Regions from separate parts of the Amycolatopsis sp. NPDC024027 genome, predicted to be linked through region 1. Evidence: riboswitches for the same ligand, from Rfam matches in the RefSeq annotation. Region 1 holds a riboswitch; the other holds the start of a gene.
The links. Region 1 has a riboswitch for S-adenosylhomocysteine ahead of metH (methionine synthase). Riboswitches for the same ligand answer to the same signal wherever they lie in the genome.

Region 1 (14,771 bases):
GGCCGGAACGAGCCGGCGGGCAGCCCGGCGACCCGCAGCACCTCGAGGAACCGGGCGACCGTGCGCGGCGGGGGCAGGACTTCCGGGCCGCCGAGGTAGGCGAGCGCCTTCGCCGCACCTCCGCCCACCGGCTCGACGACCGCCGACCAGCCGTGCACCTCGTCCCAGATGAGGGCCAGGTCGTGCCCCGGCAGGTCCGGCAGTGTGCGGTCGAGGGCGACGTACCCGGAGGTAGGCACGTCGAGGTCGAGCGAACACGATTCGAAGCCGACACCGACCGCCCGGGCGACCCGGGCGAGGTAGGCACGCAGCCCTCGGGCGAAGTGGTATTCGATGTCCCTGCCGAAGCCGATGAGCGTGTTCATGGTTCCGCCTCCCGCACCCGCTGCAGGCGCGGAATACCCGATTCGGGCAGCGATCACACTTTCGTGGTTATTCTTCGATCGCCCCGCCCACGGCCCGGAGGTGCGCACGGAAAGTCAAGGACGGATCCGTTTCCCGCGCCGCAAGGAATTCACCGAACCGCACCTGCTGCCGCAACGGTTCGCCGCCGCGGATCCGGTCGGCCTGGCGGCGTTCGGTGTCGCGGATTCCTTCGGCGAGGGTGAACAATTCACCCGCGCGGGCGAGCGGGACGAAGAGGACGCCGTCGTCGTCGCCCAGCACGAGGTCCGGTGGGCCGATCCGCCAGGTCCCGACGATCGCCTCGGCCAGCCCGCCGTCGACGCGGGGGCCCAGGCTGAGCGGGCCGGTGGGCAGGGAGCCGAGGCTGAACACCGGCAGCCCGATGGCGCGGATGTCCGCGGTGTCGCGGTGCAGGCCCCAGATCACCACCCCGGAGAGCCCGGCGGCACGCGCCTCGAGGACGACGAGGTCGCCGACGCAGCTTTCGTCGAGCCGGCCGCCGTTGTCGACCACCAGGACGCCGCCTTCGGGGCAGTCCTCGAAGGCTTCGAGGAAGACGTCGACGCTGCCGACGTGCCGGGCCGGGACGGCCGGGCCGAACAGGCGGCTGCCCGGCACCACCGCGCGCGTCGGCGCCGGTGCGCAGCGCACCGGGAGCCCGGCGCGGATGCACGCGTCGGCGAGGTGGGCGGTGGTCAGCGTCGCGAAGCGCTGCCTGAGTCCTTCGTGGTCCATGCGCCGAATCTAGCCAGCGTCCCGGGTCTCCCCGGTCAGCCACGCCAGGTACTCCGCGCTGCCGCCGACGATCGGGGTGGCGATCACCTCCGGCAGGTCGTAACCGTGCAGCTGCCGCAGGCGTGCGGTCAGCGCGGGCACGCGGTCGGCGGTCGTCTTGATCTCGACCCGCCACTCCTGATCGGTCCGCACGGCGCCCTCCCACCGGTAGACGCTGGTGATCGGGCCGACGACCTGGGCGCAGGCGCCGAGCCGGGCTCCCACCGCCTGCGCGGCCAGCTCCCGCGCCGCCGCTTCCGAGTCCGTCGTGGACGTCACGATCACGTGTTCTGCCGCCATGGCGCCGAGGTTACCGACTAGGGGTTCACCCGGAATTCGAGACAGCGCCACCGCCCGGCCGCCAGGATGGGCGGCGCCCCGCCGCCGACGTGAGGACCCGAGGATGCGCCGTCTGCCCGCACTCGCCACCGCCGTGCTCACCGCCTCCGGGCTGCTGACCGCCGGAACCGCGCACGCCGCGAGCCCGCCGTTCCCCGCGTCGGTGTTCCGCGCGACCCACAACAGCTATTCGGGCAACGTCGACGGCGCCAAGAACTCCCTCGCCTACCAGCTCGACCACGGCGTGCGCTTCCTGGAACTCGACGTGCACGACAACGGCTACACGACGTCACACGACTACGCCATCGGGCACGACTCCCCCGGCAACCTCGTGGACCACGGCGGCGGCAACCCGGCGTCGAACGACCTCCGCGACTGGCTGACCGTCGTGAACACGTGGTCGGCGCAGCACCCGGCCGCCGCGCCGATCGTCGTCATGCTCGACCTCAAGGACGACCTGACCGACAACCCGTCGTTCGCCGCGGGCAACCTGACCGCGCTGAACCAGGAGCTGGAGTCGGTGTTCGGCGCGCGGCTGCTGCGGGCGCAGGACTACCCGGCGGCGCAGCCGGACGTCGACGCGCTGCGCGGGCGCGTGCTGCCGCTGCTGTCCGGCGACGGCGGCTCCCGCACCGAGTACAAGCGGGACGTCGGCTACCACCCGGCGGTCGCGCTGAACGGCCGCGGCCAGGTGGTCGAGGTGCACGACTCCGGGGCCGGCGCGCTCTGGTACTGGACCGGGACCTACGGCGCCGACGGGCGGGTCACCTGGCTGCGGCACGGCAAGTACGACAGCGGGCAGACGCCGGCCGTCGCGCTCGACGACAACGGCGACCTGGTCGAGGTGCACCAGTCGCCGGGCGCGACCACGCTCTGGTACCACGTCGGCAAGCTCGGTGCGGACGGCGAGATCACCTGGCAGGCGAGCCACCAGTACGACAACGGCGTGCTGCCGACGGTCGCCTTCACCGGCGCGACGCACCTGCGGGAAATCCACCAGAGCCAGAGCGGCAGCCAGAACTGGGCCTGGAACGGCGTGCTGGCGGGGCCCACGGTGTCGTGGACGGGCAACGCCAAGACCTCCGACGCGCGGTTCGCCAAGGCGACGGCGGCCAGCGCCGGCCGCACCGTGTCCGTGTGGACCGGCGCCGACGGCCCGACCTCGGCGCAGACGCTGCGCGCCGACACCGACCGGGTCGGCGGCGACCGGATCCGCTACCGCCAGGTCGCCTTCGACGAGTTCCAGAAGGGTGACAGCGCGGAGCTGCAGCAAGGTGCGCTGTTCTACGGCGCCCCGGCGACGGAGCCGGCGTTCATCACCTCGGCCCGGCAGGCGGGCAAGCTGGTCCGCGGCTGGGACTTCGATTCGGCGAGCCAGGCCACCACTCCCCTGGCGAACTACCCGGCGACGAACCACCCGTACGACGCTTGGTACCAGAACCTGCTCACCCAAGCGGGCGCGGTCGAGTAGCGGGCCCACCGGCGGAGATCCGGAACTGTCGGTGCCCTCCGGTAGCGTGGAAAACGGGGGGCGCCCCCGCGACTGACGGCGGTTGTCAGCGCTTCGCCAGGGAGCGGTAAGCGGCCCTGGCGAAGCTCGGCCGCATGAAGAACCCGACCGTCCTGATCTCCGGCGCGAGCATCGCCGGCCCCGCCCTCGCCTGCCTGCTGACCCGCTACGGCTGCACCGTCACCGTCGTCGAACGCGCGCCCGCGCTGCGCCCCGGCGGCCAATCCGTCGACTTCAAGGGCGCCACCCACCGGACCGTGCTGGACCGGATGGGCATCCTCGACGACGTCCTGGCGCGGCAGACCGGCGGGCAGGACCAGACGATCGTCGACGCCGCCGGACGCGAGCGGGCGGTGATCCCCGGCGAGTTCACCGGCGGCGACGTCGAAATCCGCCGCGGCGACCTCGCCGAAATCCTCTACGCGCACTCCGGCTGCGAGTACCTCTTCGGCGACACCATCACGTCCCTGACCGAGGCCGCGGACGGGGTCGACGTCACCTTCGCCCACGCCGAGCCGCGCCGGTTCGACCTCGTCGTCGGCGCCGACGGCATCCACTCGAACGTCCGGCGGCTGGCGTTCGGCCCGGAGCGCGACTACGTCCGGTACCTCGGCTACCACTACGCCTTGGCCGAGCTCGGCGAAGACATCGCCGACGGCGACGCGGTGATGTACAACGAGCCGGGCCGGATGGCCGCCGTCGGCGGTCCGAAGGCGTCGGCGTTCTTCGTGTTCGCCTCGCCCCAGCTGGACTACGACCGCACCGACACCGGCAAGCAGCGGCAGCTGCTGATGGACGCCTACCGGGGCGGCGGCTGGCGGCTGCCCGACCTGATGGCGAAGATCCCGGGTGCCGGCGAGTTCTACCTGGACTCGCTCAGCCGCGTCACGATCGACCGCTACTCCCGCGGCCGGGTCGTGCTGCTCGGCGACGCGGCCTACGGCAACACCCTCGGCGGCTTCGGGACCGGCCTGGCGGTCGTCGGCGCGTACGTGCTCGCCGGGGAACTCGCCGCCGCCGGCGGCGACCACCGGGTCGCCTTCGCCCGCTACGAGGAGCTGATGCGGGACTACGCGAAGGTCTCGCAACGCGGCAGCGCGGGCCCGTTCCTCGCGCCGCCGTCCCGGCTCCGGATCAAGCTGCGGGACCGGACGTTCAAGTCCCGCTTCCTGCTCGGCCTGATGCTCAAGGCGACCGACAAGTTCGCCACGGACATCGAGCTGCCGGACTACGCCCCGGGCTCGTAGGCCAGGTTCGGCCGCAGCCACTGCTCGACCTCGGCGATCTCGACGCCCTTGCGGCGGGCGTAGTCCTCGACCTGGTCGCGGCCGAGCCGGCCGACGGTGAAGTAGCGGGAGTCCGGGTGGGCGAAGATCAGCCCGGACACGCTCGCCGCCGGCGTCATCGCGTACGACTCGGTCAGGGCCATGCCCAGCTCGTCCGCCTCCAGCAGCTCGAACAGCTCACGCTTCTGGCTGTGGTCGGGGCTGGCCGGGTAGCCGAGCGCCGGGCGGATGCCGCGGAACCGCTCCGCGTGGAGGTCTTCCAGCTTCGGCTGCGCGTCGGGCTCGAACCAGTCGCGGCGGGCCCGCAGGTGGATGTGCTCGGCGAACGCCTCGGCGAGCCGGTCGGCCAGCGCCTTGACCATGATCGCGCGGTAGTCGTCCTGCTCGGCTTCGTACCGCTTGGCCAGCGCCTCGGCGCCGTGGATGGCCACCGCGAAGCCGCCGAGGTGGTCGCCGACCGGGGCGATGTAGTCGGCCAGGCAGCGGTTCGCGCGGTCGGCGGGCTTCGCCGTCTGCTGCCGCAGCATGGGGAACTTAACGTGCGCGAAGTCGCCTTCGAGCACGATGTCGTCGCCTTCGCTGTGCGCCGGCCAGTACGCGTACGCGCCCTTCGCGGTGAAGCTGCCCTCGGCGATGATCTGGTCGAGCAGCGTGTTCGCGTCGTCGAACAGCTCGCGCGCGACCGGCTGCTCCAGGATGGCCGGGTACTTGCCCTTGAGCTCCCAGGCCAGGAACAGGAACTGCCAGTCGACCATCTCGCGCAGTTCGGCGATGCTCGGCTCGAGCACGCGGACGCCGGTGAACTCCGGCGTCGGCAGGCCGTCGAACGCCACCTTCTCGGGGTTCGCGCGGGCCTGTTCGAGGGTGAGCATCGGACGGCGCTGCTTGTTCGCGTGCTGCTCGCGCAGCACCTCCTGATCGGCCCGGTTCTTCTCGGCCAGCACGATCGACCGGTCCGGGTCGAGCAGGTCGGACACCACGCCGACCACGCGCGACGCGTCGAGCACGTGCACGGTGGCGTTGTCGTAGGCCGGGGCGATCTTGACCGCCGTGTGCTGGCGGGACGTCGTCGCGCCGCCGATCAGCAGCGGCAGCTTCAGCCCGCGCCGCTGCATCTCGGTGGCAACGTTGACCATCTCGTCGAGCGACGGCGTGATCAGCCCGGACAGCCCGACCGCGTCGGCGCCCTCGGTGACCGCGGTGTCGAGGATCTTCGCCGCCGGCACCATCACCCCGAGGTCGATCACCTCGTAGTTGTTGCAGCCCAGCACCACGCCGACGATGTTCTTGCCGATGTCGTGGACGTCGCCCTTGACCGTGGCGAGCACGACCTTGCCCTGGCCGTTCGACACGGCGGCGCGGCCCGCGAGCCGGGCCTCCTCCTTCTCGGCCTCCATGAAGGGTTCGAGGTAGGCGACGGACCGCTTCATCACGCGCGCGCTCTTGACCACCTGCGGCAGGAACATCTTGCCGGAGCCGAACAGGTCTCCGACGATCTTCATGCCGTCCATCAGCGGGCCTTCGATGACCTCGAGGGGCCGCGCCATCGTCAAGCGCGCCTCTTCGGTGTCTTCCTCGATGTAGTCGACGATGCCGTGCACGAGGGCGTGCGACAGCCGCTCGGCCACGGTGCCTTCGCGCCACGACAGGTCCACGACGCGCTTGGTGCCGCTGCCCTTGACGTTCTCCGCGAAGCTGACAAGGCGGTCGGTGGCGTCTTCGCGCCGGTCGAAGAGCACGTCCTCGACCAGTTCGAGGAGGTCCTTGGGGATGTCTTCGTAGACGGCGAGCTGGCCGGCGTTGACGATGCCCATGTCGAGGCCGGCCTGGACGGCGTAGAAGAGGAACGCCGAGTGCATGGCCTCGCGCACCACGTCGTTGCCGCGGAAGGAGAACGACAGGTTCGAGATGCCGCCGCTGGTCCGCGCGCCGGGGCAGCGCTCCTTGATCCGGGGCAGCGCCTCGATGAAGGCCTTGGCGTAGCCGTTGTGCTCGGAGATGCCGGTGGCGACGGCGAGGACGTTGGGGTCGAAGATGATGTCCTCGCCCGCGAAGCCCGCCTTCTGCGTCAGCAGGTCGTACGCGCGGCCGCAGATCTCCACCTTGCGGTCGGCGGTGTCGGCCTGGCCCTGTTCGTCGAAGGCCATCACGACGACGCCGGCGCCGTAGTTCCGGATCGTGCGGGCCTGGGCGAGGAACGGCTCCTCGCCCTCCTTGAGGCTGATCGAGTTGACCACGCCCTTGCCCTGAAGGCAGCGCAGCCCGGCTTCGAGCACGCTCCACTTGGAGCTGTCGACCATCACCGGGATCCGGGCCACCTCGGGCTCGGTGGCGATCAGGTTGAGGAAGGTGGTCATCGCCTGCTCGGATTCGAGCAGGTCGGCGTCCATGTTGACGTCGAGCAGGTTGGCCCCGCCGCGGACCTGCTCCAGCGCGACGTCGACGGCGCCCTGGTGGTCGCCGGATTCGATGAGCCGCCGGAACCGCTTGGAGCCGGTGACGTTGGTGCGCTCGCCGATCATGACGAACCCGGTGTCGGCGCCGATGGCGAACGGCTCGAGGCCGCTGAAGCGCATGTGCGTGGGCGGTGCCGGCACCTCCCGCGGCCCGACGGCCTTCGCCGCCTCGGCGATCTTCGCGATGTGCTCCGGGGTGGTGCCGCAACAGCCGCCGACCAGGTTGACCAGGCCGTCGCGGGCGAACCCGCCGATCAGCCCGGCGGTCTCCTCGGGCGTCTGGTCGTAGCCGCCGAACGCGTTCGGCAGCCCGGCGTTGGGGTGGCAGGCGACGTAGGTGCCGGCGATCCGCGAGAGCTCCTCGACGTGCGGGCGCATCTCCTCGGCGCCCAGCGAGCAGTTCACCCCGACGACCAGCGGTTTCGCGTGCTCGATGGAGCTCCAGAACGCCTCGACGGTCTGCCCCGACAGCGTCCGGCCGCTCAGGTCCACGATGGTCACGGAGATCCACAGCGGCAGGTGCGGGGCGACCTCGCGGGCGGCGGCGATCGCGGCCTTGCAGTTCAGCGTGTCGAAGATGGTCTCGATCAGCAGCAGGTCGACGCCGCCTTCGGCCAGGCCGGCGATCTGCTCGGCGTAGGCCGCCTTGACCTGCTCGAACGTGACGGCCCGGTACGCCGGGTCGTCGACCTTGGGCGACAGGCTGAGGGTGACGTTGAGCGGGCCGATCGACCCGGCGACGAACTTGCCACCTGCGTCGTCGGCGGCCTGGCGGGCCAGCTGCGCGCCGCGGACGTTCATCTCGTGGACGTACGCCTGCAGGCCGTAGTCGGCTTGGCCGATGCTGGTCGCGGTGAAGGTGTTGGTCGTGGTGATGTCCGCGCCCGCGGCCAGGTACTGGCGGTGGACGTCGAGGATGACGTCCGGGCGGGTGAGGTTCAGCAGGTCGGGGTCGCCGGTGACGTCGTGGGTGTGGTCGCCGAAGCGATCGCCGCGGTAGTCGGCCGGGGTCAGCCCGGCACCCTGCAGCATGGTGCCCCAAGCGCCGTCCAAGATGGCCACGCGCTGATCGAGCAGCTCGCGCAGGCGTACGGTCGAGCCGAACGCCGTGGACTCGTGCGGGGTGTTCACCGGCAGCCTCCCTCGATCGGGAGGCGCCCTTGGTTGGTCATTCCCGGCCGAGCGTGGCGGACCCCGTGGTCCGTTGCAGCGCCTCTCGGCCTGTGGTCCACGGTATCGGAACCGGGCCCGCGCACGCCATCCCGCCCCGCCGGCGCGTCCACGGACTGGGACTGCGCGAACCGGGACAGCGCGAACCGGGGCACTGTCTGTCCACAAAGGAATGTACTGGCCACGCTGCCTCCTCGTCGCGATCGTTTCGGATCCGTCCACCATGCCGCACCCGGCGGGCGGCACTCTGCTCCCTGCCTGCTCACCCGGACCACTTCCACCATCGCTCGATCGGCGCACAATGTTACTCTCCGCGGTTGTCGTCATCACTTTTCGTACTCCCGAGCCGGCTTGAAAACTGAAACACGTTCTAATACGCTCCCCCGGGTGGACTACGGAACAGTGCTGTTCACCAGCGACCGGGGGATCACCCCGGCGGCCGCGGCGCGCGCCGCGGAAGCCGCGGGGTTCTCGACCTTCTACGTCCCCGAACACACCCACATCCCGGTGAAGCGCGAGTCACCGCACCCGCGCACCGGGGACGCGTCGCTGCCCGACGACCGCTACAGCCGCACGCTCGACCCGTGGGTCGCGCTGGCGACGGCGGCCTCGGTCACTTCGCGCATCCGGCTCTCGACCGCCGTGGCCCTGCCGGTGGAGAGCGACCCGATCACCCTCGCCAAGACGATCGCCAGCCTCGACCACCTCTCCGGCGGCCGGGTCACCCTCGGCGCCGGCTTCGGCTGGAACGTCGACGAGCTGACCGACCACGGCGTGCCCGGGAACCGCCGCCGCACCGCGCTGCGCGAGTACCTCGAGGCGATGAGTGCACTGTGGACGCAGGAGGAAGCCGCCTACGACGGGGAGTTCGTCTCCTTCGGGCCGAGCTGGGCCTGGCCGAAGCCGGTCCAGGCGCACATCCCGGTGGTGCTCGGCGCGGGCCCGACCGAGAAGACGTTCCGCTGGATCGCCCGCCACGCGGACGGCTGGCTCACCACGCCGGCCGACACCGACCTGGACGGGCACGTGGCGCTGCTCAAGGAGATCTGGGGCGCCGAAGGGCGCGAAGGTGCTCCGCTGATCTACGCGCTCGGCGAGCGGCCGGACCCGGAACGCCTGGCACACCTGGATTCCCTGGGCGTGACCGAGACGATCTTCGGCCTCCCCGACCGCGCGCCGGACGAGGTCGAAGCCTGGATCGGGCGGCTGGCGGGCAAGCTCGGCTTGGTCCCGACCCACTCCCGAACGTAGTGAATGACTCATTCCTGTCGTCAGACGACAGGAATGAGTCATTCACTGCAGCGACCCCCCGGGGTCAGCTCTTGGCCGCGACGCCCTGACGCGCCCGCAGGTCGAGTTCGATCTGCTCCAGGCTGCGGCCCTTGGTCTCCGGGACCAGCCACTTGGTGAGCACGAACAGCACCACGTTCACCCCGGCGAACAGGAACATCGAGCCGCCGATGCCGAGGGACTTCGGGTCGGAGATGATCGGGAACACCGCGCTCACGATCCCCGTCGCCGCCCACAGGACCACACTACTGACGCCCATGCCCGTCGCCCGGTACTTCAGCGGGAACACCTCGGACATCATCACCCAGACGACCGCGCCCCAGCCCAGTTCGTACCCGACCAGGTAGAGCACCATCATCACCAGCATCAGCAGGCCGCGCGTGCCGGTGTCGTGGACGTTCAGCACGACCAGGCCGGCCGCCACCAGCGTCACCACCATGATGACGTTGCCGATGAGCAGCAGCGGCTTGCGGCCCCAGCGGTCCACCACGAACACGACCCACGCGGTGAACAGGAACTTCGTCACGCCCAGCAGCACGCCGGACAGCAGCGCCGCCTGGGTGGCGAAGCCGAGGCCGATCAGCATCGTCGGGAAGTAGGCGTTGATCGCGTTGACGCCGCTGAACTGCTGGCCGATCGCGAGCAGCAGCGCCACGACGATCATCGGCCGCACGAAGCCGGAGAACAGGTCGCGGATGCGCGGCTTCTCCTCGGTGTCGAGCCGGATGACCTCGTGGATGGTCGCGATCTCCTCGTCCAGGTTCACGGTGCTGCCGTGCGCGCTGGCCAGCACCCGCCGCGCCTCGTCCTCCTGGCCGTTCTTGACCAGCCAGCGCGGCGTCTCCGGCAGGAACACCAGCCCGATGAGCAGGATCACCGCGGGCACGATCGCGCCGGCGAACATCCAGCGCCACGCCGAGATCGGCCCGAGCCAGTAGCTGACCAGGAACGCGATCAGGATGCCCAGCACGATGAAGATCTGGTTGAGCGCCCCCATCGCGCCCCGCCACTTCGCCGGGGCCAGTTCGGACAGGTAGGTCGGGACGGTCGACGACGAAAGCCCGATGCCCAGCCCGATGATCAGGCGCGAGAGCACCAGCAGCAGGAACGTCGGCGAGAAGCTCGCCGCCAGCGTGCCCACGATGACGATGCCCGCGGCGACCATGATCGTGCGGCGCCGGCCGAGGGCTTCGTTGGTGCGGCTGGACAACAGCGCGCCGACGATCGCACCGACCGACAGGCTGGCGGTGATCACGCCCTTGTCCCAGCTGGTCAGCGCCCACAGTTTCCCGATGAACGGGAGCACCCCGGAGATCACGCCGAGGTCGTAGCCGAAGAGGATGCCGCCGAGCGCGCCGAAGAAGTACAACGTTGTTCGGCCGATGTGCCGTGCCGATGCTGTCTGTGTACTTGACTGATCGGTCATTGCCGGGTCGCCTCTTTCTTGAGTGCAGTCGAGCGTAGGTCCAGTCCAGCCAGCGGCCACCACACTCACACGCCGGAAAATGGCGGGCAAGAAGATCCGCGATAACAATTCAGACACCTGATCGTCATTCATGTATGTGATTCCGACAAAACCGACACACATCGAACGCGAAGCCTGGCCCCGCCCCACCACTGCTCCACTGTGGACAGTGCGGATCGCCGAAATCGTCGAACGCTTTACAACGCTCCGAACACTGGTTTACCGTCCCTCTGGAAGCGCTCCCAGAGTGTGGAGGCAGAGGTGCACAACGTCGTGCCAGAAACTCGTTCCCCCGTCGGGTTCCGGTCAGCGAGACGGCTGCTCGCCGGCGCGCTCGCCGTTCTCGTGCCCGCCGCCGTCGCGGTCGTCGCGGGCGCCCCGGCCTCCCCCGCCGCACCGGCGGCCGCCACCACGACGTGGCGCAACGCCGAGATCGCCGGCGGCGGGTTCGTCCCCGGGATCGTCTTCAACCAGACCGAACCCGGGCTGGTCTACGCCCGCACCGACATCGGCGGGGCGTACCGGTGGAACACCGCCACCGGCCGCTGGCTCCCGCTGCTGGACTCGGTCGGCTGGACCGACTGGGGGCACAACGGCGTCGTCAGCCTCGCCACCGACGCGGTCGACCCGAACCGCGTCTACGTCGCCGCCGGGATGTACACCAACAGCTGGGACCCGAACAACGGCGCCATCCTGCGCTCGGCCGACCGCGGCGCCACCTGGCAGGCGGCCGCCTTGCCGTTCAAGCTCGGCGGCAACATGCCCGGCCGCGGCATGGGCGAGCGGCTGGCGATCGACCCGAACCGCAACAGCGTCCTCTACCTCGGCGCGCCGAGCGGGAACGGGCTGTGGCGCAGCACGGACTCCGGCGTCACCTGGGCGAAGGTGACCAGCTTCCCCAACCCGGGCAACTACGCGCCCGACCCGAGCGACACGACGGGCTACTCCAGCGACAACGAGGGCGTCACCTGGGTGACGTTCGACCCGTCCACCGGCACCCGCGGGAGCACCACACAGACGATCTACGCCGGTGTCGCGGACAAGCAGAACACCGTCTACCGCAGCACCGACGGCGGCACGACGTGGGCGCGGCTGGCCGGTCAGCCCACCGGGTTCCTGGCGCACAAGGGCGTCGTCGACCCGGCCGGCGGCTACCTCTACCTCGCGACCAGCGACACCGGCGGCCCCTACGACGGCGCGAAAGGCGACGTCTGGAAGTACGCCACGAAGACCGGCACCTGGACGCGGATCAGCCCGATCCCGTCCGACAGTTCCGACGACTACTTCGGCTACAGCGGGCTGACGATCGACCGGCAGCACCCGAACACGCTGATGGTGGCCACGCAGGTGTCGTGGTGGCCGGACGTGATCTTCTTCCGCAGCACCGACGGCGGTGCCACCTGGACCCGGATCTGGGACTTCTCGAGCTACCCCGACCGGTCGCTGCGCTACACGCAGGACGTCTCCTCGGTGCCGTGGCTGACCTTCGGCGTCCAAGCCGCTCCCCCGGTGCCCTCGCCCAAGCTCGGCTGGATGACCGAGTCGGTGGAGATCGACCCCTTCGACTCGAACCACCTGCTGTACGGCACCGGCGCGACGATCTACGGCACGTCCGACCTCACGAAGTGGGACAGCGGCGGGAAGATCACGATCAAGCCGGTCGTCGGCGGCCTCGAAGAGACCGCGGTGCTCGACCTGATCAGCCCGCCCTCGGGCGCTCCCCTGCTGTCCGGCCTCGGTGACATCGGCGGGTTCCGGCACGACAGCCTCGACGCGGTTCCGGCCACCATGTTCACGCAGCCGGTGTTCACCACGACCACCAGCCTCGACTACGCCGAACTGAACCCGGCGACGATCGTGCGCGCCGGCACGCTCGACCGGTCCGCGCGGCCGAACGACAACCGGATCGCCTTCTCCACCGACGGCGGGAAGAACTGGTTCCAGGGCGCGGAGCCGGGCGGGAACGCCAGCGGCGGCACGGTGGCCGCGGCCGCCGACGGCAGCCGGTTCGTCTGGAGCCCGGACGGCGCGAACGTCAGCTACTCCGTCGGCTTCGGCTCGTCGTGGACGGCGTCGGCGGGCCTCCCGGCCGGCGCGGTGGTCGAGTCCGACCGGGTCGACCCGAAGCGGTTCTACGGGTTCGCGGCGGGCAAGTTCTACGTCAGCACCGACGGCGGCGCGAACTTCACCGCGACCGCGGCCACCGGGCTGCCCGCCGGCTCCGTGCACTTCAAGGCGATGCCGGGCGTGGCCGGGGACGTCTGGCTGGCCGGCGGCTCCGGTACGGCGTACGGCCTGTGGCACTCCACCGATTCCGGAGCGTCCTTCACGAAACTGGCGAACGTCGCCGAAGCCGACAACATCGGGTTCGGCAAGGCCGCGCCCGGCCGCACGTATGCGGCGTTGTACACGATCGCCGGCGTCGGCGGGGTGCGCGGGATCTTCCGCTCGGACGACGCGGGAGCTTCGTGGACGCGGATCAACGACGACCGGCACCAGTACGGCAACATCGGGGCGGCGCTGACCGGCGATCCGCGCGTGTACGGCCGGGTGTACGTGGGCACGAACGGCCGCGGCGTGATCGTGGGCGAGTCCGGGGGCAGCGAGCCACCGCCGCCGACGAGCACCACGCCGACCACCACCACGACCCCGACGACCACGACTCCGACGACCACCACCACGCCCACGACGACCACCACGCCGGTGCCGTCGGGGTCCTGCACCGCGGCCTACACGATCACCAACCACTGGCAGGGCGGGTTCCAGGCCTCGGTGAAGGTGGGCAACACCGGCACCGCCGCGGTGACCGGGTGGACCGTCACGTGGACCTACGCCGACGGGCAGCGGGTGACGCAGGCGTGGAACGCGCAGGTCACCCAGAGCGGCGCGGCGGTGACGGCGCTGGACGCGGGCTGGAACAAGACCATCCCCGCGGGCGGGAGCGCGGAGTTCGGGTTCACCGGGACGGCGGGGACGACGAACGGCAAGCCCGCGGCGATCTCGCTCAACGGGAAGGCCTGCACGACGTCCTGAGCAGGTGCCGCGAATGACTCATTCGGGACCGCCAAGGTCCCGAATGAGTCATTCGCGACCTTGGGGAACGCGGGCGGGAAGGGGGTTTCAACCCACCCCCAGGCGGTTGAAACCCCCTCCCCGCGCCCCCAGTCCGGGGCCTCCGCCCGAGCAGCCGCAGCCTGCTCGGGGCGACGTCCCCGGTGAGGTCCACTCTTCCCGGTGCCGACGGCAGCCGCCATTCCTGCCCAAAGGGGACTTTTTCGGCGGTTCACAACCCTGCTGAGCTGCGAAAACACGCTGAAGAGGTACCGAAAATACCCACCCGGGCGGGCAAAAGTTACCCGGCGGACAGCGGCGGCTCAGGCACTCTCCAGCACGACCTTCCCGACGTGGGTCCGGGACTCCAGGTGCTTGAGCGCCTCGGCCACCTCGTCGAAGGCGTACCGGCGGTCGATCACCGGCTTCAGGCCGGTCCGCTCGATCGCCCGGTTCATCGCCCGGAACGTCTCGCGGGAGGCGTTCGTGAGGCCGCGCAGGGTCAGCTGCTTGACCAGCACCAGGATCGGGTCGGCGGCGCCTTCGTGGGTCAGGACGCCGGCGACGCTGACGTGCCCGCCGTACCGCGCGGCGAGCATCGACTGGCCGATCGTGCCACCGCCCCCGACGTCGACGACGTGGTCGACACCGCCGCCGGTCAGATCGGCCACCGCGGCTCCCCACTCCGGGGTGGTCGCGTGGTTGAGCGTCTCGGCCGCCCCGAGCGCGCGCAGCCGCTCGAGCTTCTCGTCCGAGCCGGACGTCGAGATGACGTGGGCGCCGCCGAGCGCGGCGAACTGCAGGGCGAACGTGGACAGGCCGCCGCTGCCGAGGGTGAGCACGGTCTGCCCCGGCGTCAGCCGGCCTTCCTCGACGACGGCACGCCAGGCCGTCACGCCGGCGCTGGGCAGCGTGGCGGCTTCGGCGTAGTCGAGGTGCGCGGGCACCGCGACCAGGGCGTCCTCGGCGAAGACGGCGTACTCCGCGAGCACGCCGTCGAGCGTGCTGCCCAGGTCGTCCGCGGT
Region 2 (14,771 bases), 99 kb from region 1:
GGTGCAGGTCGGCCAGCCGGGGTCGAACGCGAACCACGCGGCCGACCCGACGTCGCTGCACGACGTGTTCTTCCGGATCGGCGGCGCGGCCGTCGGCAAGGCCACGCAGACCCTGGTGGTCAACTCGAACAATGTCCTCGGCGACCACATGTGGCTGTGGCGCGGCGACCACTCGAACGGCGTCGGCTGGAACGTCAACACCGCGGCGAACGGCCTGGTCGTCAACGGTGCGAACGTGACGATGTACGGCCTGTTCGTCGAGCACTACCAGCAGTACGAGGTGCTCTGGAACGGCAACGGCGGGCGGACGTACTTCTTCCAGAACGAGATGCCGTACGACCCGCCGGACCAGGCGTCCTGGTCCAGCGGCGGCGGCCGGCAGGGCTGGGCGGCGTACAAGGTGGCCGACTCGGTGACCAGCCACGAAGGCTGGGGCCTGGGCAGCTACTGCTTCTTCAACACGAACCCGTCCATAGTGGCCAGTCATTCGTTCGAGGTGCCGAACAACGGCGGGGTCCGGCTCCACAACCTCGTCTCGGTGTCACTCGGCGGCGTCGGCACGATCGCCCACGTCGTCAACGACACGGGTGACGCCGCGAACACCGGGCACCAGGTGAGCCCGCTCGTCTCCTACCCGTAACACCGCGGCGACGTACGCGTCCGGGCGGACCAGCCAGGCTTCGCCCGGACGCGCACCCAGCGCCCCGCCCAGCGGGATTTCCACCGACCGCACGCCCTCCGCCCGCACACCCGGCGTCGCCAGGAGCAGGAACCCCTGCCGCGCCAGGTCCCGCAACCGTCCACTCGCGACGGTGACGTCGGGGAGCAGCACGCCCGGTCCCGGCGGCGGCAAGGCCCCTCGCGGCGGCCGTCCCGCGAACGGCCGTTCCGGGTCTGGCGTGGTCAGCGGCGAACCGGCGTACCAGAACGGCTCGGCCAACCGGCCCGAGTCGACCTGCTCGCAGGCGGCCGGGTCGTGTGCCGCCCGGGTGAGGACGTCGAGCCGGCGACGGCGCCGCTCGTCGTCCGGGGGCACCAGGAAGTCCATCGTCGCGGTGGTGACGGCCGCGTTCTCCGCCGCCGCCGCGTGCCGCTCGGTGTGGTAGCTCTCCAGCAGCTCCTCCCCCGCGTCGCCGCGCAGGACGGCGGCCAGCTTCCAGGCCGCGTTCTCCGCGTCGGCCACGCCGGAGTTGAGGCCGCGTGCCCCGAACGGCGCGACGAGGTGCGCGCAGTCCCCGGCCAGCAGCACGCGCCCGACGCGCATCCGGTCGACGAGGCGCGTGTGGAAGCGGTACACCGAGCGCCAGACCACCTCGTAGGGCCGGTCGCCGATGATCGCGCGGATCCGGTGGCCGAGGGCGCCGCCCGTTTCTTCGGCGGCGAGGTCGTAGTCCTCCGGGACCTGCCAGTCGATGCGGAACTGCGAGCCGGGGCACGGGTGGATGAGCACCTGGCGGCCCGGGTTCCACGGCGGGTCGAACCAGAACCGCCGTTCGGCCGCCCAGCCCGGCAGGTCGGCGCGGATGTCGCAGATCAGGAACAGGTCCCGGAACGACACGCCGGCCAGGCGCTGCCCGAGCGCCCGGCGCACCACGTCGCCGTGGGCTCCGGTGCAGGCGATCGCGTAGTCGGCCTCGATCCGGCGCGGCCCGGTTTGCGTCTCGCAGTGGATCTCGACGCAGCCCGGCTGGGTCAGGCCGGTGACGCGGTGACCGCGGCGGACGTCGATCAGCGGCTGCCGCGCGATCAGCCCGTCCAAGACCTCTTCGACGCGGGCTTGGGACAGGTTGACGAACGGCGGGAGCGCGGAGCCCGCGTCGGGCAGGGTCAGCGAGAACAGCTCGCGGTCGTGGTGGAACGTCCGCGCGGTCGTCCAGGTCAGGCCTTCCCGGGCGAGGCAGCCGGCGCCGAGCGACGCCCAGACGTCCAAGGTGTCCCGCTGGTGGCAGATGGCCTTGGAGCCCACGGGATCGCGCCCCTCGTGCTCGTCGACGAGCACGACCGGCACGTCCCGGCGCGCGAGCAGCAGCGCGGCCGTCTGGCCGACCGGGCCGCTGCCGAGGACGGCGACCGTCATCCTTGGAGCTGGTCCCAGACTTCGCGGTCGCGCTCGGCCGTCCACACCACCGGCCGCTCGACGCCGGACAGCTCGTCCCACAGCCGCGAGACGTCGAAGGGCAGGCAGTGCTCGAAGATCGGCCAGTGGCCGTACTGGTCGTTCAGCGCGGCGTGCGTGCGTTCGAAGGCCTCCTTGAGCGTGCCGCCGGCGGCACGGACGGCGCCGACCTCGCGGAGCATCGTGTCCAGGAAGTGCCGGGTCTGCGCGATGGCGGCGTCGACCGCCGCGCGGCCGCGGCTCACTCCGCCGCGGCCGCCGATCAGGGTCTCGGCCCCGAAGGCGGCCACCCGGTCCAAAGTGGACGACGCCCAGTCGCGGTGGAACGCGTCGCCGGTGTACAGCGCGGCTTCCGCTTCCACGAGGTCGCCGGCGTAGAGGATCTTCTGCCGCGGCAGCCAGGCGACGATGTCGCCTTCGGTGTGCCCTCGCCCGCAGTACTGCAGGACGAGGTCGCCGCGGTCGCCGCCGAGGTCGATCGTGAGCCGGTCGGAGAAGGTCAGCGTCGGCCAGGTCAGGCCGGGCACCGATTCCGCGCCCTTCGCCAGCCGCGGCATCCGGCCGAACTCGCTCTCCCAGTCCTCCTTGCCGCGCTCGGCGACCAGGGCACGGGTGTTCTCGTGCGCGACGATCACGTCGGCGTCGAAGGCGGACGCGCCCAGCACGCGCACGGCGTGGTAGTGGCTCAGCACCAGGTACCGCACCGGCTTGTCGGTGTGCTCCCGCAGTTTCGCGAGCCACTCGCCGGCCGCGACGGGCGTGGCCAGTGCTTCGAAGCAGACGAGGAAGTCCTCGCCTTCGATCGCGCCGATGTTCGGGTCGCCCTCGGCGGTCAGCGCCCAGACGCCGTCCGCGAGGTTCTCGAGGGTCTGCGCTTTCTCCGCCAGGTCGGCCGAAGAGGCGAAGGCTTTCTTCGTCACGGCGAGCGCTCCTTGATCGTCAAAGGATTGACTATCGAGCCAGGCTAGCCCGCCGTACCGCCGTGCGGAACCCTCCTTCCCTTAACCTGGCCGCATGACCGACCGACCGGCCGACCTCGACTACCTCTCGTTCGTCGACTACGCGATCGGGAAGACGCAGGCCGAGCTGCCCACGACCGACCCGGTGGCGATGCGCCTCGGCCTCACGCTGCACCGGCTGGCCGGCGCGCTCGTCTACGACTGGGAGTCGACGGTCCACCGCCCGCGCGGCTGGAGCTGGGCCGGCTTCCGGGTGCTGTTCGTCCTGTGGCTGGCCGGCCCGTTGGAGTCCCGCCACGTGGCCCGGCTCGCCGGGATGAGCCGTGCGGCGGTGTCCGCGCTGGTCAAGACCCTGGAGCGGGACGGCCTGGTGGCGCGCACCGCGGTCCCCCACGACCGCCGCGCGGTGCAGCTGGCGCTGACCGAAGCGGGCCACACCGCGGTGACCGACGCCTACCAGGAGCACAACGAGCGCGAGCAGGCCTGGGTGGCGTCCCTGACCCCGGCGGAACAGGCCACCCTGATCGGCCTGCTGGAGAAGCTCACCACGAGCCCCGCGGCCGCGGCGGCCCAGCGCCTCACCTGAGCCGGCCTTCCAGGTATGCACCCCGACCCTCCGGGTACGCGACCGGCCGCCCAGGCACGCCGGCCGACCCTCCGGGTACGCGACCGGCCGCGTGGCTCAGCTGGCCAGGCCCGGCAGGCTCAACGTGTGCCCGGTCTGCTCGGCCTTCGCCCGCAGGTACCGGACGTTGTTCTCGGTCGCGAAGACCCCCGTCGGGACCCGGTCGCGCACCGCGATCCCGGCCGCCCGCAGCTGCGCCGCCTTGTCCGGGTTGTTCGACAGCAGGTCGACCCGGTCCACCCCGAGCGCACCCAGCATCTGCGCGGCGACCGTGTAGTCGCGGGCGTCTTCGGGCAGCCCGAGCGCGGCGTTCGCGGCGTAGGTGTCGAGGCCGCCGTCTTGCAGGGCGTACGCGTCGAGCTTGTTGTACAGCCCGATTCCCCGGCCCTCCTGGCGCAAGTACAGCAGGTATCCACCGGTCTCGGAGATCCGCGCGACCGCCTCGGCCAGCTGCGGGCCGCAGTCGCAGCGCGCCGACCCGAAGACGTCGCCGGTCAGGCATTCCGAGTGCGGCCGCACCAGCGGCACCTCGCCGGGCGTGCCCAGGACGAACGCCAGGTGCTCACCGCCGTCGGCCAGGCCGCGGAAGGTGACGGCTTCGGCGTCGACCGCGATGCCGCCGTCGAGCCGCAGCGGGATCCGCACCCGCGTCCGCACCTCGGCCGTCATGCCCTCGCCCCTGGAGTCACCCACAAGATCGACCCTACACGAAGTTCAAATTCGAACTTCAGGGGGAAATGGGGTGGCGGCCGGGTCGTATTCTCGGGGTCATGATCCCCGGTGCCACCGCCGCTTCGTTCCTGTTGGTCGTCGTGCTCGGGGCGATGTCGCCCGGGCCCGACTTCGTCGTCGTGACGCGCTCGGCGCTCGCCGGCGGGCGGCGGGCCGGGATCGCCGCGGGCACCGGGATCGCGCTCGGCGTCTTCGCCTGGGTGGTCGCGATCGCCCTGGGCGTCGCCGCCGTGCTCACCGCGTCGGCGGTCGCGTTCACCGTGGTCAAGCTGGCCGGCGCGGCCTACCTGGTGGTGCTCGGCGTCAAGGCGTGGCTGGCCGTGCGCCGCGGCGAGTACCGGGACCTCACCGAGACCACCGGGGTGCGCCGGCTCGAAGCCGGAGCCGCCTTCCGGCAGGGCCTGGTGACGAACCTGCTCAACCCCAAGGTCGCCGTGTACTTCCTGGCTCTGCTCCCCCAGTTCCTGCCCGCCGACGGCTCGACCCTGCAGACGCTCGAACTGGCCGCGATCGCCACCGCCGGCACGGTCCTGTGGTTCGTCACCCTCGCCGTCGTGGTCGGGGCGCTGAAGCGGTTCTTCAGCGCCGGCCGCGTCCGCCGGGGTCTCGACGCCCTCCTGGGCACCGTGCTCGTCGCCCTCGGGCTGAAGGTCGCCGCCGAGACGGCGTGAGCCCGGGCCGGGCTCACGCCGTCCGCTCAGCCGAGCTGCTCCGACGCCAGCCGCGTGCCCTCGACCCGCGCCGCGATCTTCGCGAACGCGATGTCGCGCGAGGTCGACGTGTCGTCGGCGAACGGCGAGAACCCGCAGTCGTCGCAGGTGCCGAGCCGCTCGGCCGGCACGTACTTCGCCGCGGTGAGCACCCGGTCCCGGACCTCCTCCGCGGTCTCCACCCGCGGGTCGATCGGGTCGATGACCCCGACGAAGACCCGCTGATCGGCCTTGAGGTGCTCGGCGATCACCCGCAGCGCCCGCTCCGGGTCGGCTTCGCTGGCCAGCTGGACGAAGAAGCGCCCGGCCTTCAGGTCGAACAGCGCCGGCAGCAGGCCCGCGTAGTCGACGTCGAGGCTGTGCACGGAGTCCTGGTCGCCGCCCGGGCAGGTGTGGACGCCGATCTTCGCGCGCTCCTCGGCGGTGAACCGGTCCAGCACGGCGTTGTTGAGCTCGACGAACTGGCGCAGCAGCCCGCCGGACGGGTCGAGCTTCAGCGACAGCCGCCCTTCGGTGAAGTCGATCTGCACGCTGTCCGCGCCCGCGTCGAGGCTGCCCCGGATGTCCGCCTCGGCCTCGTTCACCAGGTCGGCGACGAACTGCTCCTGCGAGTACCCCTCGATGCCGTCGCCGGGGTAGATCAGCGAGAGCGCGGACGCGGCGATCACCGCCTGCTTGACGGGCCGCTCGGTAAGCGTTTTCGCGCGCGTCAGGTACGAGCCGGCGTGCGTCGCGTAGCGGAACGGGCCGGCGGTCAGCCGCGGCAGCTGCCGGGTGTGCCCGTCGGCGAACGGGATGACGACGCCGTCGGGCGCCAGGGCTTCCAGCCCGGCCAGCGGGTACGTCGCGAAGCTCGGCTTGCCCTGTTCTCCGTCCGTCAGCACCGGCGAGCCGGTTTCCTCGAACCGGCGGATGGTGTCGGCCAGCGCCCGGCTCTCGAGTTCGGCGAGCGCGGCGGCGTCGAGCCGGCCCGCGGCGAATTCGCCGAGGCCTTCGACGAGGTAGGCGGGACGCGGGATGCTGCCGATCGGTTCGGTGGGCAGGGTCATGAAGTCCTCCGGCTGGTTGACAGGGCCGGCCGGCCACCGGCACGACGGCAGGACCTGGCCACCCGGCCGCCCCCACCCGCCGTCCGGGCCGTGACCGGCGACGTTCTCGGGGCAACTTAACGTGGCCGGAGCCGGTCACAGAGCGCGGATCACCCGGTCGGACCAGAGAAAAGCACGAAACAAGAAGGCGTTTGGCGGTTCGCCGGGAGGACGATTGGGTATTCGCTACGGCGATACGGCGGGTTCGGCGCCGAAGGAGGCCCGATGCTCAGTCACCACGACCGCACCGAGCTCGAGAAGATCGAGCGCAGCCTGGAGCTCAGTGATCCGGATCTGGCTGCCGCGTTGCGCGACGGCCGGCGCCCGAAGTCGCGCGGGCTCCGGAGCGCCGTCCTGATCTTCTTCGACATCACCGCCGTGACGCTGCTGGTCCTGGGCCTGGTGCTGCCCGACCCGGGCGTGACGCTGTGCGGGATCATCGCGCTCACCGCCACCGTCTGGACCCACGTGGCGCGGCACCGGATCTGAGAACCTTATTCTGGTCAGGACGGCGCTACGGGCCGCAGGCCGCCCACCTGTGGTGACACTCGCGCCGGCCGACGGCTGAATAAGGTTCTGAGGCAGACTGGGCGGGGTGAAGTGGGTCCTGCACGTCGACCTCGACCAGTTCATCGCCGCGGTCGAGGTCGCCCGCCACCCCGAGCTGCGCGGGAAGCCCGTCGTGGTCGGCGGCAACGGCGACCCCACCGAGCGAGCCGTCGTCGCGACGGCGTCGTACGAGGCCCGCGAGTTCGGCGTCCAGTCCGGCATGCCGCTGCGGATCGCCGCCAAGCGCTGCCCGGACGCCGTCTTCCTGCCCAGCGACCCGGACGCCTACCTCGAGGTGTCGGCGCGCGTGATGGCCGCGGTCCGGGAGCTGCCGGTCGTGGTCGAGGTGCTGGGCTGGGACGAGGCGTTCGTCGGCGCTGAGACGGCCGACCCCGAGGCGCTGGCCGCCGCGATCAAGGAGGCGGTGGCGCGCGAGACGGGCCTGTCGTGCGCGGTCGGGATCGGGGACAACAAGCTGCGGGCCAAGCTCGCCACCGGGTTCGGCAAGCCGGGCGGGATCTACCGGCTGACGCGGGAGAACTGGTGGGAGGTGATGGCCACCCGCCCGACCGACGCGCTGTGGGGCATCGGCGGCAAGACGGCGAAGAAGCTCGCCGAGCTGGGCATCACGACGGTCCTGGACCTGGCCGGGGCCGACGCGGCGGAGCTCGCCGCGCGGTTCGGCCCGAAGACCGGCCCGTGGCTGCGGCTGCTCGGCGGCGGCATCAGCGACGCCGAGGTGAGCGCGACCCCGTGGGTGGCCCGCTCCCGCAGCCGCGAAACGACGTTCCAGCGCGACCTGACGGACCCGGCGGAGGTGGCGGCCGAGGTCACGGCACTGGCCAAGCGCGTCGCCCAGGACGTCCTCGACGAGGGCCGCCCGGCGGCGCGGGTCGCGGTCAAGGTGCGGTTCGTGCCGTTCCTGACCCACACGCACAGCATCACGCTGCCGGAACCGACGTCGGACGCGGCCGCGCTCGACCGCGCGGCGCGGGAGGTGCTCGGGATGTTCGAGCTGACCCGGGCGGTCCGGCTGCTGGGCGTGCGGGCCGAATTCCCGCGCGAGGACTAGAGCCCCTCCGGCAGCGGCAGCGGCCGGTCCGGGTCCAGCTCGACACCGCCCGCTCGCAGGGTGTGGTCCAGCATCGCCCAGATCGTGCCGGTGAGCTGGGCGGTCAGCTGGGGCAGGCTCAGCGCGCCCGGGTGGTCGAGCCAGCGGGTCGTCGCCGATTCGACGTAGCCGACCAGGCCGAACGCGATGGTGTCCGCCGGGGCCGGGTCCAGCCCGAGCGCCGTCAGGTAGCCGGTGAACAGCCGGCTGAGGTGGCGGGCGATCGCGCCGCGGACGTCCGGGCGGTCGTCCGCGGCGGCCGGCTGCGCGCGGGCCAGGTAGCGGTGCAGGTGGGCGTGCTCGGTCAGCCAGCGCAGGTGCGTCGAGATCACCGTGGAGATCATCTCGTTCGGTGAGCCCTCGGGGTGCCAGAGCGGCGCCAGGTCGGCCGTCACCAGCTCGGCCGCCCGCTGGGCGATCGCCCGCCGGAGGTCTTCCGCGCCGTCGAAGTGCCGGTACAGGCGCGTGCGCGCGACGCCCGCGCGTTCGGCGATCTGCTCGGTGGACACGTCCGGGCCGTGCTCGGCGATGGCGGCCAGTGCGGCGTCGACGAACTCCGCGCGCCGCCGTTCCTGCTGGCCCGCCCAGCGCGTCGCCCGTCCGTCGACCTTGGTCACGGCGAAAGCCTACTCACGCGCCGCCGGGCGGTGTACGCTCCCGAAGTAGCTAGTACATCGCGTACCCCCTACTTTCTTCGGAGGCCGCCATGGGCGTCGAGGCCCAGGACCGGGACGTCACCGCGGCTCGCCTGCTCAAGAGCTCGGCGAAGAACAGCTACGACCCGCACGTCGACATCGACTGGGACGCGCCGCTCGCCGAGGGCAAGGCGTACATGCCGCTCGAGCGCGTCTCCCTCTACGGCACGGACCTCTGGGCGAAGCTGACGCCGGAGCAGCGGATCGAGCTGTCCAAGCACGAGATCGCCAGCATCATGAGCGTCGGCCTGTGGTTCGAGATCGTCCTGATGCAGCTGCTCGCCCGGTACGTCTTCGACCTGGACGCGCGCACCGAGCACGCGCAGTACGCGATGACCGAGATCGGCGACGAGACGCGGCACTCGGTGATGTTCGCCCGCACCGCGCAGCGGCTCGGCGTCCCGCGGTACGGCGTCCCCAAGGTGGTCCACCGCGCCGCGAAGGTGTTCGGCGCGACCGCCGCCGGCCCGTCGATGTTCGCCAGCGTGCTGGTCGCGGAGGAGACCACCGACCGGCTCCAGCGGTCGATGATGGACGACGACGGCATCCAGCCGCTGATCCGCTCGGTCAACCGCATCCACGTGGTCGAAGAGGCCCGGCACGTCCGGTTCGCGAAGGAAGAAGTGCTGCGCGAGACGCCGAAGCTGTCGAAGGCGGCCCTGCAGCGGCACCGCCTGCGGACCGCCCTGGTCGCGTTCGGCGTGATCGACAGCATGGTCGACGCGCGGATCTACCGCAGCGTCGGGATCGACCCGCGGGAGGGCCGCGCGGCGGCGCTGGCGAACCCGCACTTCCACGAGACCCGCCGCTGGATGGCGGAGAAGATCGTGCCGTTCCTGCGCGACGCGGGCCTGATCGGCGGCCGCTCCGAGGGCATCTGGCGGCGCGCGAACCTCATCTGAACGCCGTCCGGAGAATTCCCTTCGCGCCGGATGCCGGATTCCGCCAGGATTCCCTGGTGACCGAGGACTCCCCGCAGGACTTCCCGCTCGAACCCGCACCCGGGCAACGGGCCCACACTCCGGCTCCACACCGCCGCTCGCTCCTCGCCCGGCCGGCCGTCACCGGCCTGCTCGGCTTCCTCGCCGGCGCGGTGCTGGTCGGCGTGCCGTGGCTGGTCCTGACCCTGCTCGGCGGCCCGAGCAGCCGCCCGCTGACCGCCCCGGCCGCTCTCGGCGGGCTGGGCAAGGTCCAGGACGTGATCGCGAAGATCGACAAGACCCTGGGCCAGGCCACGATCGAACGGATCGGGAAACCGATCGGGAAACCGCGGCCCGCACGTCGACGGCCTACGGCGGGGCCGGCGCGGTCGTCCAGCAGTACCAGGACGACCGGCTGGAGCGCAGCCTCCAGCTGGTCGCCGTCCGGGCACCCTCACCGGAGCTCGTGGCACCGTACGAGGACGCCGAAGCCCTCGGCCTGGCCGCGCCGAGCACCGAACTCGTGCACTTGGGCGACGTGCAGTGCCTGCGGCACAACGACCCCACGCCGGCCGGTTCGGCACCGGACCCGGCCCGGTCGGTCGTCACGAGCGGCCAGCGCACCGGCCCCGCCCTGACTGTCACGCTGCGGGCGCTGAGCTCCGAGGGCAACCGCGACCCGCGCGAACTGGCCGCGCTCGTGAACCAGGCCTGGCGGGAGCTCGCGTGACCGTCACCATCCGCCTGGCCCGCCCCGAAGACGAAGCCGCGCTCGCCGAGATCGACCGGCGAACCTGGACCTCGGCCATGTCCCCCGCTCCCCCGCCGCCACCCGGCACGCCCTTCTTCGACGGGGCAGCCCGGCCCGAAGACGTCCTGGTCGCCGAGCAGGACGGCGTGGTGACCGGCTACGTCCGGCTCGCCGAAGGGTTCGGCATCCCCGCCCACCGGCACGTCCGGGTGATCGGCGGGCTCGCCGTCGACCCGCGGCGGCAGCGGCTCGGCATCGCGCGCCGGCTCGTCGACGCCGCCGTGGCCGAAGCGCGGGAGCGTGGCGCCCGCAAGCTGACGCTGCGGGTGCTGGGTCACAACACCGGCGCCCGCCGGGTCTACGAACGCTGCGGGTTCGTCGTGGAAGGCGTGCTGCGGGGCGAATTTCGCATCGACGACACCGACGTCGACGACGTTCTCATGGCCCGCTCGCTCGCTTGACAGCCTCGCCGCGGCTTTGCCATCCTGGTTCCGGGCCGAGAGGCGCTGCGACGGAATCCTTTCCGCCACGCTCGGCCCGTGACACGACTCCAAGGGCGCCTCCCGTGCGGGAGGTGCCTTTCTCGTTGTCCGCAAGGACTTCGTGCTGCCTCCCGAGCGTTTCGCCGACGAACTCCGGAGTGCATCGAAACATGAGTGACAAACTGCAGAACTCGGGTGGCCTCGACTTCGCCGTGGCCGACCTCGCACTGGCCGACGCCGGCCGCACCCAGCTGCGGCTGGCCGAGCACGAGATGCCCGGCCTGATGGCGATCCGCCGCGAGTACGCCGCCGCGCAGCCGCTGAAGGGCGCGCGCATCGCCGGGTCGCTGCACATGACCGTGCAGACCGCCGTGCTCATCGAGACCCTGGTGGCGCTCGGCGCGCAGGTGCGCTGGGTGTCCTGCAACATCTTCTCCACCCAGGACGAGGCCGCCGCCGCGGTCGTCGTCGGCCCGCAAGGCACCGTCGACGCCCCGGCGGGCACCTCGGTGTTCGCGTGGAAGGGCGAATCCCTCGAAGAGTACTGGTGGTGCACCGACCAGCTCTTCGCCTTCCCCGGCGGCCAGTCCCCGAACATGATCCTCGACGACGGCGGCGACGCCACGCTGCTCGTCCACAAGGGAGTCGAGTTCGAGGCGGCGGGCGCGGTCCCGCAGCCGTCCGAAGAGGACCCGGAGGAGTACCGGATCGTCCTCGAAACCCTCCGCGCGAGCGTGGCGGCCGACGGTGACCGCTTCACCCGCATGGCCAAGGAGATCCGCGGCGTCACCGAGGAGACGACCAACGGCGTCAAGCGGCTCTACAAGCTCGCCAAGGACGGCGAGCTGCTCTTCCCGGCGATGAACGTCAACGACTCGGTGACGAAGTCCAAGTTCGACAACAAGTACGGCATCCGGCACTCCCTTGTGGACGGCCTGAACCGGGCCACCGACGTGATGATCGGCGGCAAGCGCGTGGTCGTCTGCGGCTACGGCGACGTCGGCAAGGGCGCGGTGGAGGCGCTGCGCGGCCAGGGCGGCCGGGTCGCGGTCACCGAGATCGACCCGATCTGCGCGCTGCAGGCGGCGATGGACGGGCTGGACGTCGTCGAGCTCGACGACGTCGTCGAGACGGCCGACATCTTCATCACCACCACCGGCAACTTCGGCATCATCTCCGCCGGCCAGATGAGCCGGATGAAGCACAACGCGATCGTCGCCAACGTCGGGCACTTCGACAACGAGATCGACATGGCCGGGCTGGCGAAGCTGCCGGGCGTCGTGAAGAACGAGATCAAGCCGCAGGTGCACGAGTGGACGTTCCCGGACGGCCACGCGATCATCGTGCTGTCCGAGGGGCGCCTGATGAACCTGGGCAACGCGACCGGGCACCCGTCCTTCGTGATGTCGAACTCGTTCACCAACCAGGCGATCGCGCAGATCGAGCTGTTCACCAAGCCCGGCGAGTACGCCACGGACGTCCACCGGCTGCCGAAGCACCTCGACGAGAAGGTGGCCCGCCTGCACCTCGACGCGCTCGGGGTGAAGCTCACCAGGCTCACGAAGGCGCAGGCCGAGTACATCGGCGTCGACGTCGAAGGTCCGTACAAGCTCGATCACTATCGGTACTGATCCAAGATTGCTCCATTCGCCGTAGTTTGGTTTATCCGGAAACTGGCCATCCTCCCGTCGAGAGCGCATCCGCCCGGACGGCACGGAGCCGGGCCGGGTCTCATGCGAAGGAGTGTGTCAAGTGATCATTCTCGGTGTGATTCTGCTTGTCATCGGGTTCATCGTGGGCATCCCGGTGCTGTACACCATCGGTATCATTCTCGCGGTGGCCGGCGTGGCACTGGCCATCCTGGGCGGCACCGGCCGCCGGATCGGTGGCCGGGCGCACTGGTACTGATCCCGAGACTCGCCACGGCCTGGCGCGGTCAGCAGCAATGCTGGCCGCGCCAGGCCGTTCGGCCTTCTTGCACCGCCACCCCGGCGATCGCGAGCGCGACGAGGGGGTCGGCCCACCACCAGCCGAGCAGGGCGTTGAGCAGCAACCCCGCCAGCAGGACCGCGGAAAGGTAAGCGCAGAGCAAAGTCTGCCGCGAATCCGCCACCGCACTGGCGGAGCCCAGCTCCCGCCCGGCCCGGCGCTGCGCACCCGACAGCACGGGCATCACCACGAGGGAAATGGCCGCGAGCACGATTCCGGTCCGCGAAGTTTCCGGCGAAGCGCCGGTTAAAAACGTACCAGCAGCCTCCCCCGTCACGTAAATCGCGAGCGCGAAGAAGGAAATCGCGATCGCTTTCAACGCGCGTCGTTCCCGCGCGTCGGGATCACGGCCGGAAAACTGCCACGCGACCGCGGCCGCCGACGCGACCTCGATCACCGAATCCAGCCCGAAGCCGATCAGCGCCCCGGACGAAGCCGCGGCGCCGGCCGTCAGGGCGACGACGGCCTCGACGACGTTGTAGGTGATGGTCGCGGCCACCAGCAGCCGGACCCGCCGCACCAGCCCCACCCGGCGATCCGGCCCGGCCCCCGGCGGTGCGCAGCACCCACCGGCGCAGGCCTCCGCGGCCGGTTCCGGCGTCATCGCGCCACCACGTCGTCTTCGCAGGCCGCCCGCGGTTCGACCGCCAGCACGACCTGGACGAGTTCCCGCAGCGCACGGGCCAGGTGTTCGTCGGCGATCTCGTACCGCACCTGACGACCCTCGTAGCCGGCCACCACGAGCCCGCAGCCGCGCAGGCACGACAGGTGGTTCGAGACGTTGGACCGGCTCAGCCCCAGCTCCCCGGCCAAGCGGCCCGGGTAGGCGGGCCCCTCGAGCAACGAGGTCAGGATCCGGCAGCGGGTCGGGTCCGCCAGCGCGCGCCCGATGCGGGCCAGCGCCGACTCACGCGTCTCACAGGTCACCATGCAGTGAACTGTACAGCCCCGACTGACGTATCCACAACGGACGGACGCCACCGGCGACACCGCGCCGCCCGGAACACCGGGAAACCCGGAAAAGAAAGGGTCCTCCGGCTCCGAGGGGGAGGGAGAGCCGAAGGACCTCGTTAGTGTTAGCACATCGCCCAGCCGCTGTACACAGCTGCATACACGATCGTGTCACCGTCTTGACGCCATCCGAACGCCGTGCAGGCCTCCCCGCCCGGTGCGGAACCCGGCCGGGAAGGCCTGGACGGATCCTGGCGGGAGGCTCAGGAAGCCTGGTGCAGCAGGGTTTTCCGCGGCGCGGTGGCGCAGCCGCACCCGCCGCCGACGCCCCGGCAGTCGACGATCAGCCCGTGCCGCACGCGGTCACCGTCCGCACAGGCCGGATCGGTGCACTCGGCGAATCCACCGTCCGGGTGGACCCCGAGCGTGCCGTGGCAGTGATCGATCCCGGCGCCACAGGAAGCACACTCCATGACCGGCCGCCTTTCCGCGCTCGTGGACGACGTGCACCCCAAGGTAAATCCGGGCGGCACGCGGGCACGGTATCCGGGCGGCGTGTCGGCACGACCACCCGTCCGAGAGCGGCTCAGGCGGGTTTCGGCGCCCGCTTGCGGGCCGCCGGCTTCTTCTTCGCCGGTTTGCCGTCCTCTTCGGACGCCTCCGAAGAGGACTGACGAGACTTCTTCGCGGCGTCCACACTGGCCTGCAGCGCCGCCATCAGGTCGACGACGTCGGCCTTGGCGGTGACCGCGGCGGGCTTCGTCGTCTCGTCGCCGGTGACCTTGGCCTCGATCATCTCCTCGAGGGCCTCGCGGTAGTGGTCGTGGTACTTCTCCGGCTCGAACACCGGCTCGGCCAGCGAGTCGATCAGCGACCCGGCCATGGTGAGCTCCTGCGGCCGGATCTGCGGCGGGTCGTCGCGCAGGAACGGGAAGTCGGGCTCGCGGACCTCGTCCGGCCACAGCATCGTCGTCATCACCAGCACGTCGGCGTGCACACGCAGCACCGCCATGCTCTCCCGCTGCCGGACCGCGACCTTCGCGATGGCCACCTGGCTCGACTTGTGCAGCGCGTCCCGCAGCACGACGTACGG

Region 2: another riboswitch for S-adenosylhomocysteine. It lies ahead of ahcY (adenosylhomocysteinase); the one in region 1 lies ahead of metH (methionine synthase).

Annotation. Positions count from the first base shown of each region.
Region 1 covers NZ_JBEZYY010000019.1:206,376-221,146, reverse strand. The annotation lists gene AB0F52_RS37225 (DUF6292 family protein) at 1-365, opposite strand, end outside; gene AB0F52_RS37220 (RraA family protein) at 433-1,140, opposite strand; gene cutA (divalent-cation tolerance protein CutA) at 1,150-1,479, opposite strand; gene AB0F52_RS37210 (hypothetical protein) at 1,583-2,989, shown strand; gene AB0F52_RS37205 (FAD-dependent monooxygenase) at 3,124-4,275, shown strand; gene metH (methionine synthase) at 4,257-7,901, opposite strand; S-adenosyl-L-homocysteine riboswitch at 7,916-7,994, opposite strand; gene AB0F52_RS37195 (LLM class F420-dependent oxidoreductase) at 8,328-9,191, shown strand; gene AB0F52_RS37190 (sugar porter family MFS transporter) at 9,256-10,656, opposite strand; gene AB0F52_RS37185 (cellulose binding domain-containing protein) at 10,957-13,728, shown strand; gene AB0F52_RS37180 (NAD(P)-dependent alcohol dehydrogenase) at 14,070-14,771, opposite strand, start outside.
Region 2 covers NZ_JBEZYY010000019.1:107,124-121,894, reverse strand. The annotation lists gene AB0F52_RS36810 (discoidin domain-containing protein) at 1-640, shown strand, start outside; gene AB0F52_RS36805 (FAD-dependent monooxygenase) at 542-2,077, opposite strand; gene AB0F52_RS36800 (MBL fold metallo-hydrolase) at 2,074-3,036, opposite strand; gene AB0F52_RS36795 (MarR family transcriptional regulator) at 3,131-3,661, shown strand; gene ribA (GTP cyclohydrolase II) at 3,758-4,369, opposite strand; gene AB0F52_RS36785 (LysE family translocator) at 4,471-5,103, shown strand; gene AB0F52_RS36780 (cobalamin-independent methionine synthase II family protein) at 5,130-6,191, opposite strand; gene AB0F52_RS36775 (DUF3040 domain-containing protein) at 6,456-6,719, shown strand; gene AB0F52_RS36770 (DNA polymerase IV) at 6,826-7,851, shown strand; gene AB0F52_RS36765 (TetR/AcrR family transcriptional regulator) at 7,848-8,507, opposite strand; gene AB0F52_RS36760 (diiron oxygenase) at 8,597-9,487, shown strand; gene AB0F52_RS36755 (hypothetical protein) at 9,972-10,235, shown strand; gene AB0F52_RS36750 (GNAT family N-acetyltransferase) at 10,232-10,717, shown strand; S-adenosyl-L-homocysteine riboswitch at 10,749-10,825, shown strand; gene ahcY (adenosylhomocysteinase) at 10,909-12,369, shown strand; gene AB0F52_RS36740 (hypothetical protein) at 12,491-12,646, shown strand; gene AB0F52_RS36735 (cation transporter) at 12,675-13,331, opposite strand; gene AB0F52_RS36730 (metalloregulator ArsR/SmtB family transcription factor) at 13,328-13,657, opposite strand; gene AB0F52_RS36725 (hypothetical protein) at 13,942-14,151, opposite strand; gene AB0F52_RS36720 (Ku protein) at 14,265-14,771, opposite strand, start outside.